3 regions of the Rhodovulum sp. HP10 genome follow, and region 1 is predicted to be linked to each of the others. Evidence: riboswitches for the same ligand, from Rfam matches in the RefSeq annotation. Region 1 holds a riboswitch; each other region holds the start of a gene.
The links. Region 1 has a riboswitch for thiamine pyrophosphate ahead of thiC (phosphomethylpyrimidine synthase ThiC). Riboswitches for the same ligand answer to the same signal wherever they lie in the genome.
Positions count from the first base shown of each region.

Region 2: another riboswitch for thiamine pyrophosphate. It lies ahead of thiM (hydroxyethylthiazole kinase); the one in region 1 lies ahead of thiC (phosphomethylpyrimidine synthase ThiC).
Region 3: another riboswitch for thiamine pyrophosphate. It lies ahead of ACK8CO_RS18215 (NUDIX hydrolase); the one in region 1 lies ahead of thiC (phosphomethylpyrimidine synthase ThiC).

Region 1 covers NZ_CP180201.1:2,798,607-2,803,216, reverse strand. The annotation lists gene ACK8CO_RS13245 (aldo/keto reductase) at 1-579, shown strand, start outside; gene thiC (phosphomethylpyrimidine synthase ThiC) at 645-2,399, opposite strand; TPP riboswitch at 2,518-2,638, opposite strand; gene ACK8CO_RS13235 (GntR family transcriptional regulator) at 2,692-3,378, opposite strand; gene ACK8CO_RS13230 (aspartate/glutamate racemase family protein) at 3,511-4,209, shown strand; gene ACK8CO_RS13225 (NCS1 family transporter) at 4,238-4,610, shown strand, end outside.
Region 2 covers NZ_CP180201.1:451,558-456,167, forward strand. The annotation lists gene ACK8CO_RS02010 (ATP-binding protein) at 1-287, opposite strand, end outside; gene ACK8CO_RS02015 (RsmB/NOP family class I SAM-dependent RNA methyltransferase) at 405-1,580, opposite strand; TPP riboswitch at 1,804-1,900, shown strand; gene thiM (hydroxyethylthiazole kinase) at 1,943-2,767, shown strand; gene thiE (thiamine phosphate synthase) at 2,764-3,378, shown strand; gene ACK8CO_RS02030 (M1 family metallopeptidase) at 3,529-4,610, opposite strand, start outside.
Region 3 covers NZ_CP180201.1:3,883,109-3,887,718, reverse strand. The annotation lists gene ACK8CO_RS18220 (NAD(P)/FAD-dependent oxidoreductase) at 1-963, shown strand, start outside; TPP riboswitch at 2,028-2,156, shown strand; gene ACK8CO_RS18215 (NUDIX hydrolase) at 2,190-2,639, shown strand; gene thiD (bifunctional hydroxymethylpyrimidine kinase/phosphomethylpyrimidine kinase) at 2,636-3,457, shown strand; gene ACK8CO_RS18205 (PhzF family phenazine biosynthesis protein) at 3,466-4,458, opposite strand; gene uvrB (excinuclease ABC subunit UvrB) at 4,560-4,610, opposite strand, start outside.

The DNA.
Region 1 (4,610 bases):
CTCGTCCGGCAGGGCCATGTGCGCTATCTGGGCCTGTCGAACTGGGCCGCCTGGCAGATCATGCGCGCGGTCGGCATCGCCGAGGCACGGCGGCTCGCCCCGATCCTGTCGCTGCAGGCCTATTACACCCTGGCCGGGCGCGATCTGGAACGCGAGATCGTGCCGATGCTGAAGGAGACCGGCATCGGGCTGATGGTCTGGAGCCCGCTTGCAGGCGGGTTCCTGTCGGGCAAGTACGACCGCGACGGCAAGGCCGCCGACGGGCGGCGCGCCAGCTTCGACTTCCCGCCCATCGACAAGGACCGCGCCCATGACGTCATCGACCTGATGCGCGGCATGGCCGAGGCGCGGGGCGCCAGTGTCGCGCAGATCGCGCTGGCCTGGCTTCTGCATCAGGAGGTGGTGACCTCGGTCATCATCGGCGCCAAGCGCGCGGACCAGCTGACCGACAATATCGGCGCGACCGGGATCGAGCTGAGCGCCGCCGAGCTGGCCCGCCTCGATGCGGCGACCCGCCTGCCCGCTGAATATCCCGGCTGGATGCTGGAACGGCAGGGCGAATACCGCAGCCAGAGCTAACCCCCAAGGGTCAGCAGGCGGGGGCCGGCATGACCCGGCCCCCGCTTTCGATCCGTCCGCCCGCGCTATTCGGCGGCGGGGGTCAGCCCGTTCGGACAGGCCCCGGCCTCGGCCGCGGCCGCGTCGCGGATATCCTGGCTGATCTTCATCGAGCAGAATTTCGGCCCGCACATCGAGCAGAACTGCGCCTCCTTATGGGCGGCCTTGGGCATGGTCTCGTCATGGAAGGCGCGTGCCGTATCCGGGTCGAGCCCCAGATTGAACTGATCCTCCCAGCGGAAGGCAAAGCGCGCCCGGCTGAGCGCATCGTCCCGCGCCTGCGCGCCCGGATGCCCCTTGGCCAGATCGGCGGCATGGGCGGCGAGCTTGTAGGTCACGACCCCGGTCTTGACGTCGTCGCGGTCGGGCAGACCCAGATGCTCCTTGGGCGTGACGTAACACAGCATCGCGGTGCCGAACCAACCGATCATCGCCGCCCCTATGGCCGAGGTGATATGGTCATAGCCCGGCGCGATATCGGTCGTGAGCGGCCCGAGCGTGTAGAACGGCGCCTCGTGGCAATGCTTCAGCTGCTCGTCCATATTGGCCTTGATCTTGTGCATCGGCACATGGCCCGGCCCCTCGATCATCACCTGACAGTCCCTGGCCCAGGCGACCTGCGCCAGCTCGCCCAAGGTCCGCAGCTCGGCGAATTGCGCCTCGTCATTGGCATCGGCGATGGAGCCGGGCCTGAGCCCGTCGCCCAGGCTGAACGAGACGTCATAGGCGCGGCAGATGTCGCAGATCTCCTCGAAACGTTCATAGAGGAAGGACTCGCGGCCGTGATGCAGGCACCACTTGGCCATGATCGAGCCGCCCCGGCTGACGATGCCGGTCACGCGCCGGGCCGTCAGCCCGATCATCCCGCGTCTCAGCCCGGCATGGATGGTGAAGTAATCGACCCCCTGCTCGGCCTGCTCGATCAGCGTGTCGCGGTAGACCTCCCAGCTGAGATCCTCGGCCACGCCGCCGACCTTCTCCAGCGCCTGGTAAAGCGGCACGGTGCCGATGGGCACGGGCGCGTTCCGGAGGATCCAGTCGCGGATATTGTGGATGTTGCGTCCGGTCGAGAGGTCCATCACCGTATCGGCGCCCCAGCGGATCGCCCAGACCATCTTCTCGACCTCTTCCTCCATCGAGGAGGTGATGGCCGAATTGCCGATATTGGCATTGACCTTCACCTTGAAGGCGCGGCCGATCACCATGGGTTCAAGTTCGGGATGGTTGATATTGGCCGGGATGATCGCCCGGCCCGCAGCGATCTCGGCGCGGACGAATTCGGGCGTCACCAGATCGGGGATCTCGGCGCCGAAGGGCTCGCCGTCGCGGGAATGGGCAGCGGTGCGGCCCTCGTTCTCGCGGATCGCGGCGAATTCCATCTCGGGGGTGACGATCCCGGCCCTTGCATAGGCCAGCTGGGTGATCGCCCGCCCAGCCGTCGCCCGAAGCGGCGCGGGCCGCCGCGGAAAGGCCGGCACAAGGCGCGCGCCTTCGGCAAAGCCATTGTCGGCGGCGGTCACGTCGCGGGCTGGATAGGTCTCGGCCTCACCGCGGTCGCGCGCGAAGGGGATCCGCACCGGCGCAAGTCCTGCGGCGATGTCGATCCGCGCCCCGGGGTCGGTATAGGGGCCCGAGCTGTCATAGACCGTCACCGCCCCCTCGCCGGTCGCGATCCGGCGCAGCGGCACCCGGATCGGGTGGATCTCGCCGGACAGGTAGAGCTTTTCCGAGGCGGGCAGCGGCCCCAGCGTGATCTGCGGAACGGTGTCGGGTCTGTTCATCTTCGTCTCCTCAGTTGACCTGACGAGACCCAGACGGATGATGAGGCAGAAAGCGGGGCCGTTGGCCCGAACGACCTTGACGGTCTGGGGGCCTTGCGGCCCGGGGGGCGGGATCTTGTGGCATGCCCCTCGGTCTTCCTACGCCAGTCTCAACTGGGTCAGGTTCGAAGGGTCGCGTCACCGGGGTTTCCCCCTGTCAGCCTCTCAGTCCCCTTGGCGGGACTCCCCTGACGTGCGACGAGGTATCGCAAAGCCGGCGCGGACTGTCAAACCCGCCGCAGCGCCGGGCCGGTCAGGGCCGCCCGGGCCCTCCGCCCAGCATCGAGGACAGCGTGCCCGCGGGCGCCCGGCTTTCGCTGAAGGAAATCCCCGCCTCGATATGGCGCAGATGCGCATCCATCAGGCAGAGCGCGCCGGCCTCGTCACGCGCGGCGATGGCCTCGACGAGGCGCAGATGCTCGTCCTTGGCACAGAGCGTCCGCGCCTGGGTGCCATAAAGCCCGATGATGAGCGAGGACCGCATGGTGAGTTCCTGCACATAGCGCGCGAGCACGGCATTGCCGCCGATCCGCGCCAGCAGGTTGTGAAAGCCCCGCGACAGGCGAATCGCCTCGGACCGGTCGCCGTCATCCTTCGCCCTCTCCTCCTCGGCCAGATGGGCGCGCAGGGCGGCCAGATCCTCCGTTGTCGCCCGGCGCAGGGCATTGCGGCAGATCGCGGTCTCGACCGCGCGCCGGGCCTGAAAGACGTCGCGGGCATCCTCGGCCGTCGGCGTCGCGACCGAGGCGCCGCGATTGGGCAGATGCTCGACCACCTGATAGGCGGTCAGGGCCGCCAGGGCCCGGCGTACCTGTGTGCGATTGCAGGAAAAATGGTCGCTCAACGCCTGTTCGCCCAGGCGTGTACCGGCCGGCAGGCGCTGATCGGCAATGGCGTCGAGGATCTGCTCGACGATCCGGGTTTCCTTCGGGGTCTCCATCGTTTCCTCTCTATGCTGCGGCACCATGACCCGGCAACAAAATTTCTCCACAGGACTTGTTACGCAATATTGATACTATGGATTGTGAACAATTTTTGATAGCATCATGTCGAACAGCCAGGGATTGCCATCATGAAACTCGTTGTCATCAACCCGAACTCCACCGTCTCGATGACGGAAAAGATCGTCGAGGCCGCGCGTGCCGTCGCCGCGCCCGATGTCGAGATCGAAGGGCGGACCGCAACCGGCGCCCCGGCCAGCATTCAGGGCCATCATGACGAGGCGATGTGCGCGCCGCATCTGCTGCGCGAGGTCCGCGAGGCAGAAGAGGCCGGGGCCGATGCCATCGTTCTGGCTTGTTTCGACGATCCCGCGCTCGGCGCCTGCCGCGAGATCGCGACCGGGCCGGTGATCGGGATCTGCGAGGCCGGGGTGAAGGCCGCCAGCATGATCGCCACTTCCTTCTCGGTGGTCACGACCCTTCCGCGCTCGGTCCCGGTGATCGAGGATCTGGTCCGGGGCTACGGGCTCGAACATCGCTGCCGCCGGGTACGCTCGGCCGCGATCCCGGTGCTGGCCCTCGAGGAACCGGGATCGGATGCCCGGCTCAGGGTCCGCGACGAGATCCTCCGCGCCATCGAGGAGGATGGCTGCGAGGCGGTCGTGCTGGGATGTGCCGGCATGGCGGATCTGGTGGCGTGGCTGAGCGCGGAAACCGGCATCCCGGTCATCGACGGGGTTGCCGTCGCCACGAAATTCGCCGAGGCGCTTGTCGGGGCCGGGCTGAAGACCAGCAAATCCGGCGCCTATGCGCAGCCGGAAACGCATTAGAAACGAAAACACACGGGGAGAGACACCGATGACAATGCCCGAGACCGCAGCCGCGGCACCAGGCCATGTCCCGCATGTGATCGAGGAAAAGGGGCTGGGCGAGGAATCGCTCGCGCCCCAGGAGACGCGGATCATGGACCCCTGGTCCTATCTCTTCGCCTGGCTTGGGGGCTGCGTGTCGATCGGCACCTTCACCATCGGCTCGGGGCTGGTGGGCACGCTCAACCTGCTCCAGACCTTCCTGGCCATTGCCATCGGCTGCACGGTGATCGGCATCGCCCTGATGATCAACGGCCGCGCCGGCCACAAATACGGCATCCCCTTCATGGTACAGGCGCGGTCGGCCTTCGGGTTTTCCGGCACCCGCCTGCCCGCACTGGTGCGCTCGGTGCCCGCGATCG
Region 2 (4,610 bases), 1.8 Mb from region 1:
GCGATCAGAACCCGCCCCTCGGCATCGGTGACCAGCGTGGCGCCGGGCGCGCTGGCGCAAAGCCGCCTCAGCCTGTCGGAGGGAATATCCGAGACCGGGCGCCCCAGGATCCGCAACAGCGCGGCCAGGCAGCACAGGGTGAGGCCCGTCGTCAGCAGCGGCGCGAAAAACAAGGGCCAGGGCGAGGTCCAAGCCGCGCCCGATAGCAGGATGCCAAGGGCCAGCGCCGCCCAGGCCCGATCGGCATAGGCCGCGGCCGAGCGACGGACAGATAGCAGAACAGGCATGAGACGCGACAAGAGAACCTCCCGGCAGGACGATTTCGCCCACTCTTTCTCCACAGGTATTAACCCGTGGTTAACAGAGCCGCCCAACCGCGGAGGATGGCAGATCTTCGCCGCCGCTCAGCCCGGGCGCTGCATGACTGCGGCATAGAACCCGTCGCCGCCGTCAAGCGGCGTCAGCCGGCGTTCGGAGACAAGCCTCCAGCCCTGAAAGGCGGCAAGAAAGCGGCCGATCTGGGAAGCATTCTCGGCGGCAAGCAGCGAACAGGTCGCATAGCCCAGATAGCCCCCCGGGGCCACCAACCCGGCCGCGCGATCAAGAATCCCGGCCTGAAGCGCGGTCAGCCGGTCCAGATCGGCAGGCGTGGTCCGCCATTTGGCCTCCGGGCTCCGGCGCCAGGCGCCGCTGCCCGAACAGGGCACATCGCAAAGCACCAGATCGAAGGGCGCCGCCCCTTTCAGCGCGGCCGCGTCGAGACAGTGCACCGCAACCCCGGCCCGCTCGGCCCGGGCGGGCAGATCGCGCATCCGCTGCGGCGCCGCATCATGGGCGAAATGCCGGGCGCCCCCGCGCGCAGCCATGGCCAGCGTCTTGCCGCCGCCGCCCGCGCAATAATCGAGCACCCTTGCGCCTTCGCCGAGCGGCATCATGTCGGCCACCGCCTGCGAGGCGGCATCCTGCAATTCGACCAGCCCGTCTGCGAAAGCCCGCGACAGATGCACCCGGCGTGCGCCCGCCACCACTTCCAGCACGGTGGGCGAAAGCGGATGGGGCCGGGTCTCGATCCCCTCCCCGGCCAGCCGCGCCATGGCCGCCGCGGCATCGCTCCGGCGCGCATTGACCCGCAGAAAGACCGGGGCGCGCTGCCGGAGCCGCTCCATCACCGCCCGGAAATCGGGGCCGAGGCTCTCTCGCAGCAGCCCTTCCAGTGCCTCGGGGCAATCGCAGGCGACCGGCTCGGGCAGATCGGCAAGCGCAGGCCCGGGCGCAAGTTCCTCGGTGCCGAGCGGCGCCGGGGCATGGCCCGCACCGGTGAAGACGGTCCCGGGATCGGTGCCCGCGGCGCGCAGCATCCCCAGCATCAGCCCGCGTCCGGTCGCGGCGCTGCCCAGCGCCGCGAAGGACCGCAGGCAGCGGATCGCATCGAAGACATGATCGCGAATCGCGGCGCGGTCCTTCGATCCGGCAAAGCGGTTCTGCCGCGCCCAGGTGGTCAGGAGCTTCTCGGCCGGCGCGCCGCCGCGCCAGGCATCGAGCAGCTCGGCCGCCGCCGCGATCCGCGCCGCGGGCGTCATCGCAGCCCCCGCCGACCCCGGACTGGCATGCGCCTGCCGCCCGCGGCCTCCGCCTCGCGCCTTGTCATCCCTGGCTCCTTCGCGCCGTTTTCGCCCCGTTCTTGTCTGGCTGCACCCTTTCCGGGCCTGCCGCCTGTCCGCCTTCTGGCAGCCGCCTTCGGCGCTGGCAAGCCACCGCCGCCGCCAGAGGACTTTCCATCCGCGCAAGGACGTGGTTTTCTGGCGGCCGTGACAGGGGCGTCCGGAGCGATCCGGGCTGAGAAGCACCCTTAGAACCTGAACCAGATCATGCTGGCGGAGGAAGTCGCGTGCCGCGTCCCGACGGGACCGATGCGCCCGTCCGCCACCCAAGGAGGACCGCGATGCCCGCCCCCGCAGACCACTCAGGCCACCCGATTCGAACGCCGGCAGAACATCTGGCCGCGATGCAGGCACGCGTGCCCCTGGTGCAGTGCATCACCAATTTCGTCGCCATGAACGTCGCCGCGAACGTGCTGCTGGCGGCAGGCGCCTCGCCGGCGATGCTGCATGCGGCCGAGGAGACCGGCGAGTTCACCCCGCTGGCGCAGGCGCTCTCGATCAATATCGGCACGCCCTCGCCCGGCTGGGCGACGGGGATGCGGGCCGCGGCAAGTGCGGCGCGGGCGGCGGGGCTGCCCTGGGTGCTCGACCCCGTCGCGGTCGGCGCCACCGCCTACCGGCAGGCGCTCTGCGGCGATCTCATGGCCTTCGAGCCGACGGTGATCCGGGGCAATGCCTCCGAGATCCTGGCGCTGGCCGGGGTCGAGGCACGCGGCCGGGGTGCCGACAGCGCCGACAGCGTCGAGGCGGCCGAAGCCGCGGCGCGCGCGCTCGCCGAACGAAGCTGGGCGGTGGTCGCGGTCACCGGGCCGGTCGATTACGTCACCGATGGCACCCGCGCCTGGCGCATCGCCAACGGCCATCCGCTGATGCCCAAGGTCACCGCGCTCGGCTGTTCGCTGACGGCCCTGGTCGCGGCCTTCCTCGCGGGCGGCGGCGACCGGGCCGGGGCCACCGTCGCGGCGCTGGCCTGTTTCGGGCTGGCGGGCGAACAGGCGGCCAGGGGCGCGTCCGGGCCGGGCAGCTTCGCAGTGGCGCTGATCGACGCGCTTCATGCGATGACTCCCGAGACGCTCGAGCGCGGCGCCCGGGTGAGCGCGGCATGACCCGCGACAGGCTTCCGGTCTATTTCGTGACCCCCGACGGCGCCTCGGCCGACCTGGTTCTGGCCGCGGTCCGGGGCGGCGCGACCATGGTACAGCTGCGCGACAAGCAGGCGGGGGACGCGGCGCTGATCGCGCTGGCGCGCGCGCTGAAACCCGAACTGGCGCGGCGCGGCGTTCCGTTGATCGTGAATGACCGGCTCGATGTGGTGCTGGCCTCGGGCGCGGACGGGCTCCATGTCGGCCAGTCCGATGGCAACCCGCTGGCGCTGCGCCGGGCGCTGGGGCCGGGGCGGCTTCTGGGCCTGTCGGTCGAGACCATGGCGCATCTCGGCGCGATACCTGCGGGCGTCGTCGATTATCTCGGCGTCGGGCCGGTGCGGGCGACCGCCACCAAACCCGATCACGCGGCCCCGCTTGGCTTCGGCGGACTGGCGCGGATCGCGGCGGCGAGCCCCCTGCCCTGCGTTGCCATCGGCGGCGTCGGCGCCACCGATGCGCGCGCGCTCAAGGCGGCCGGCACGGCCGGCATGGCCGTCGTCTCGGCGATCTCGGCCGCCCCCGATCCCGAGGATGCCGCCCGTGCGCTGGCCGGTGCCTGGAGAGCGGCATGAGCGCTAGCGGGGCCATTCCGGGGATGGCAGCGCCCTTCCCCCGGCATCCGGGGGGCGCAACCGGTCCGAGGCAAAGCGGGGTCGGCCTGCCGATGGTCTGAGCGTCGCCCCGGCCACGCCTTTGCCGCAAGGCGCCGTGGCGCCGCTGGCTCAGTCGAAACGACGGCGCAGCGCAGAGCCCCCGGCCGGCCAGTCGCCCGCCGCCACCACGGCGCCATCGACGAAGGCAGCATAGCTTCGGCCCGCCTGATAGCGCAGCGCTCCCAGCTCGGGCAGCAGATCTTCGGTGCGGTCGGCCGAGAGAAAACCGATCAGCCGCCCTTGGGCATCGCGCTCGACCCAGGCCCGGGCGCGACCGGCATCCATGCTCCAGGGGGCGGGCGCGGAAAGATGCGCGCGCCGCCAGGCCGCCACATCGGCACCCGAGCCGATCACGACCAGCACCGGCGCGGCCCCGGCCGCCGCCTCATCGACCAGCGGCGGTGCGCCCTGCAGAAGCCGCGCCCCAAGCGCCGTCGCCACCTCCGCAGCCCCCTCGCCCAGCGCCAGCAGCGCGGGTTCGGAACCGGCGAAGAGATCGCCCAGCATCGGCGGCACCTCGCCCGGCGCCAGCGCCCGCGCCAGCTCGAAATCGGGATCGACCGCGACCGAACGCGGCCGTGCCCCCAGCGCCAGCGTGACCTCGACCCGGCCGTCCTCGAGCGCCACCAGATGGCGCTCGGTCCCGGCCTCGGTCTCGACCATCACCGGCACGCGCAGCTGATAGGCGGGCGCGGACTGGCCCAGCACCAAATGCAGTGCGCGCTCTTCCGGTTCGACCGCCTCGATCCGCAGCGCGGGCAGACCGCTCCGGGTCAGCCACTGATCGAAGAACCAGCGCAGCTCGCGCCCGCTCGCCGCCTCGAAACCGGCGCGCAGATCGTGCCAGGCCGCCACCCGGTCGCGCCGTTCGGCATAGAATCGGCGCAGCCCCGCCTGCCAGTCCTCCTCTCCGAGCTCGGCCCGGAGCATGTGAAACAGGAAGGCCGCCTTGCCATAGCCGACCGCCTGACGCGCGCCATGCGCGGCGGCGCGGAACTCGGTCAGCGGCCGGTCTTCGGCGGCGGGCAGCATCGTGAGATCGCGCAGCCAGCCCAGCCGCATCTCGCGCGCCTCTGCAGCCCCTGCCTCCTCGGCCAGCGCGTAATCGGCCATGTAGGTGGTCAGCCCCTCGCTCCAGTTGCCGCGCCGGT
Region 3 (4,610 bases), 1.1 Mb from region 1:
TCCGCCCTCGCCCGCTATACCCAGTGGGATTTCCTCGCTTTGGTCGAACGCCATGGCATCGCCTGGCATGAAAAGACGCTGGGACAGCTGTTCTGCGACGGCTCCTCCCGGCAGATCCTGGCCATGTTGCTCGACGAATGCGCCCGGGGCGGTGTCGATATCCGGCTCGGGACGAAGATCGGCGAGATCGGCCATGGCGACGGACGCTACCGGGCGGCTGGCGCCAGCGCCGCGAACCTCGTCATCGCGACCGGCGGCCCCTCGATCCCGAAGATGGGCGCGACCGGCCTTGCCTACCAGATCGCCGAGCGCTTCGGGCTTGCCGTCGTGCCGCCGCGCCCCGCGCTGGTTCCGCTGACGCTGGGCCCGCACGACGCGGCCTTCCGGGCCATTGCCGGCCTGTCCTGCCCGGTGATCGCGCGGGTCGGGTCGGCCAGCTTCCGAGAAGCCGCGCTGTTCACCCATCGCGGGCTGTCGGGTCCCGCGATCCTGCAGGTCTCGTCCTACTGGACCCCCGGCGCAGCGGTCGAACTGACGCTGATCGAGAACGCCCTCGACATGCTGCGCGAGGCGCGGCGGCAGATGCCGCGTGCCCGGCTGCGCGCCGCCCTGAGCGAGCAGCTTCCGAACCGTCTGGCCGAGCTTCTGGCCACTCAGATCGGCCTGGAGAAACAGCTTGCGAACTGTTCGGACGCCGATCTGGAGCGCGCGGCAGCCCCGCTTACCCGGCTGACATTCCACCCCACCGGCACCGAGGGCTATGCCAAGGCAGAGGTCACGGCGGGCGGGATCTCGACCGAAGCGCTGTCCTCGCGCACGATGGAAGCGAAGGCCGTGCCCGGCCTGCATGTGATCGGCGAGGCGGTCGATGTCACCGGCTGGCTTGGCGGCTACAATTTCCAATGGGCCTGGTCCTCGGGCCGGGCGGCGGGCATGGCGATTGCCGAGCGGCGCCGGAACTGACCGCGTCCCTTGCCGGGGCACCGCCACTCCCGCCCCCGGCGGTCATGACAGGCAGGCCGACCCGCAAAACCGCCCCTGGCCTTTCCTCTCATGCCTTTCACACACCTCTGGCCTTCAAAGGCGCCGGGGCAGAGCGCGGCGCGGCGCGGCGCCCGCGCATCACCGGCAGAACCGGGCGGTCGTCGCGACGCGAAAAGCGCGCCGCAGCCGTGTGGGACGAGGCCCGGAAGGTCAACGAGATTGGGCGGCACGTCCGGCACCAAGACGCATGGGGCCAGGGCGAAGACACGGTATCTTTGTCGAACAGCCCCGTCAGCAGGGCCCTGCCGCGCGCGTCCAACCCCGGCCGGACCGACATCAGACATCCCGGCCCCACCCCGCCCCAGCCAAGGAGGCACCGCCGGATGCGCCCCTTCCGCCCGGACGCGCGCGGGGGCGAGGCTCAACGCCCTCGAGATCGGCCCCCATCCATCCCGGCGGTGGCACCGGGGAATGACCGCGACGAGCACATGGAGGCTCCTTCCAGAAAAGGCAGGGCGATCACCGGCAACAGCGCGTCGAGACCGCGCTGCAGGGTCGTCGGCACGCCGCGCGCTCGGCTGGAAAAGAACGCTCAGCAGCCTGATCGACGATACCGAGCCGACGCCCGCCTGCGGCCTCACGGTCGACAGGACCGATGAGATTTCCGTCTTGAGCGGAACCAGAGGCTCGACTTACGCCGCCATGGACCGCCTGATCGCATGGCGGCGAAACGAATTGCACGGAGGCTCGCCGGCCAGTCACAGGACAGTCGCAGGACAGCCCCATCGGTCGGCAGTCCCGGCAAAAACGGCTCCATCCCGCCCGGACACACCGACCGGCATCATGTTAACTCAAGACATTAATATGCGACTACATATATCTGATATTTAATATTTATAATTCACTGAATGTGATCCGTACCTGACCACGCGGGCCCGTTGCGCAGCCCTCTGTCGGCGAAGGCCCCGCCGAGAGAAAAGGCCCGGGAACGGCGCGCGCATCGCAACAGACGCGTTGAACTCGCCGCTTATCCTGATAGTCTCGCCGACACCTAGGGGAGCCCCGGCATGGGGCTGAGAGTCTGCAGGCACGGCCATGGCCCGGCGCAGCGCAGTGACCCTTCGAACCTGATCCGGATCATGCCGGCGAAGGGACAGGACAGAAACGCTCTCTTGCCCTTGCCGGCCGCAGCATATGAGGCGGCCTTGCCCTTCCACAGCATCCCCGAACGCCCCATCCCCGCGGCCATCGCGGTGGTGATCCGCGCCAGGCAGGTCCTTCTGGTCCGCCGGGCCAATCCGCCCGATGCCGGCCGCTGGGGCTTTCCCGGCGGAAAAATCGACCGCGGCGAGACCGTGACGGAGGCGGCCCTGCGGGAGCTGGCCGAAGAGACCGGCATTCGTGCCGAACCGCTGCGCGTCCTCACCGCGCTGGATGCCTTCGATCGCGACGCCTCGGGCGCCCTGCGCAGCCATTTCATCCTGATCGCCCTGTTGTGCCGCTGGACGGCCGGCGAGCCTGTCGCGGGCGACGATGCGCTCGAGGCGCGCTGGGTCGACCTGGACACATTTGCCGATACCGAGCTTGCGCTGAGCCTCGATGTCGCCGAGGTCGCGGCGCAGGCCGCCATGTTGATGCAGGAGATGCAATCATGATCGCCAATATCCTCACAATCGCCGGCACCGATCCGTCCGGAGGCGCCGGCATCCAGGCAGATATCAAGACTTTCTCGGCACTTGGCGCCTATTCCTGCTCTGCCATCACTGCCGTCGTCGCGCAGAACACCCAGGGCGTGAGATCCTTCGTCGCGCTCGATCCGGGCTTCGTGGCCGAGCAGATCGACGCCGTGCTCGACGATGTACGCATCGACGCGGTCAAGATCGGCATGATCGCGAATGCCGCGATCGCCGAAGCCGTGGCGGACCGGCTGAGCCATCACGCGGTCGGGAATATCGTGCTCGACCCGGTCATGGTGGCCAAGAGCGGTCACGCGCTGCTTGCGCCCGAGGCGGTCGCGGCGGTGCGCGAGCGGCTCCTGCCGCTGGCCAGGATCGTGACCCCGAACCTGCCCGAGGCGGCGGTGCTGCTCGGACGCGAAGACGACTGGACGGCAGAGGCCATGCAGGCCGCCCTGCCCGACCTGCTGGCCATGGGGCCGGAATGGGTGCTGCTCAAGGGCGGCCATCTCGCAGACAGCACCGAAAGCACCGACCTGCTGGCGGGCCCCGAGGGCATCACCCGCTTCGCCGCCCCGCGCCTGGTCACGACGAATGACCATGGCACCGGCTGCACGCTGTCCTCGGCGATTGCCGCGCTCTTGCCCGGCCGCGACATGGTCGAGGCCGTGGGCACGGCCAAGACATATCTTCACGACGCGCTGGCGGCGAGCGAGGCCCTCGATGTCGGCCATGGCCACGGGCCGGTGCATCACTTCCATGCGCTCTGGTCCGATCACCGGCCGCCTGCCATCTGAGGCGGCCTTCAGGCGTTCCGCCGGGCGGGGAAGGCGCGGACGGGGCGCGGACGACCGGCTCCGGCGGTTCGGCTGTAGAGGCACGGACCGGTCCGGGCCCGGCCCGACCAACCTCTACAGGCCGGGCGGGGGTGATCGTGCGCGTCAGGAGCCTGTGATCCGACCCTCGCCGGGCGAACGGAACGTGTTTGCGCCTTGCCACAAGGAAACGCCCCCGGCAGAAAGACGCCCGCCCTGCCCGCCCCGGTCACGCGCCGAAGCGCTCGGCCCCGGGAAGGGAGATCTCGGCCTTCATGAAGGTGACGGCAGGCCCCGCCTGCCATCACGCGGCTCCCGGCCAGTTCGCAACCCAGCCATCCGCCACGCGCCGAGGCCTGACAGGCCGTCAGTCTGGTTCGGCCCAGCCAGTCCGCCCAATAGGGCATTAGGGTGGCATGAATGGAGCCGGTAACCGGATCTTCGGGAATACCGGCCCCCGGAACGAAACAGCGCGACACGAAATCGGCGCGGCCTCCCGACCTTTCGCGCGCGGTGATCACCAGACCGACCGGCCCGAGCCCGGCAATCGCCGCCAGATCGGGAACGAAGTCGCGAACCCGGTCCGCCCCCTCGAGCTCCACGAAGATGTTCTCGAAAGTCCGGAAGACCGCAATCGCCCCGTCGGCGAGCTGTGGCGCGATCTCTGCGGGCAATGCCTCCAGCGGCTCCGGATCGAGACGGGGCAGATCGAGGCGATAGCCGGACGGGTCCGCGCTTACATGCAGAACGCCGCTCCGGGTGTGAAAGCTCGGGGGCGGCGCCTGGCCCTCATGGGCGATCAGCACATGCGCGGTCGCAAGCGTGGCATGGCCGCAGAAATCGACCGCCTGCGTTGGTGTGAACCATCTCAGCTCCCAGCCGCCTTCGGCGCGGCCGACCGCAAAGGCGGTCTCGGCCAGATTGTTCTCGCGCGCGATCGCCTGCATCAGCGCCTCGTCCAACCAGTCCGGCAAGAACAGCACGGCCGCCGGGTTTTCCGGACAAGACCTCGTCGGCGAAGGCATCGACCTGATACATGATCATCAGGTGCCCTCTGGAGCCTGCCGTCCCGGCGTGCCGGACCTCACGAATGCCGGCGACGCGTTCCGCCCCGCTGCCCCGGGCGCCCCGCGGT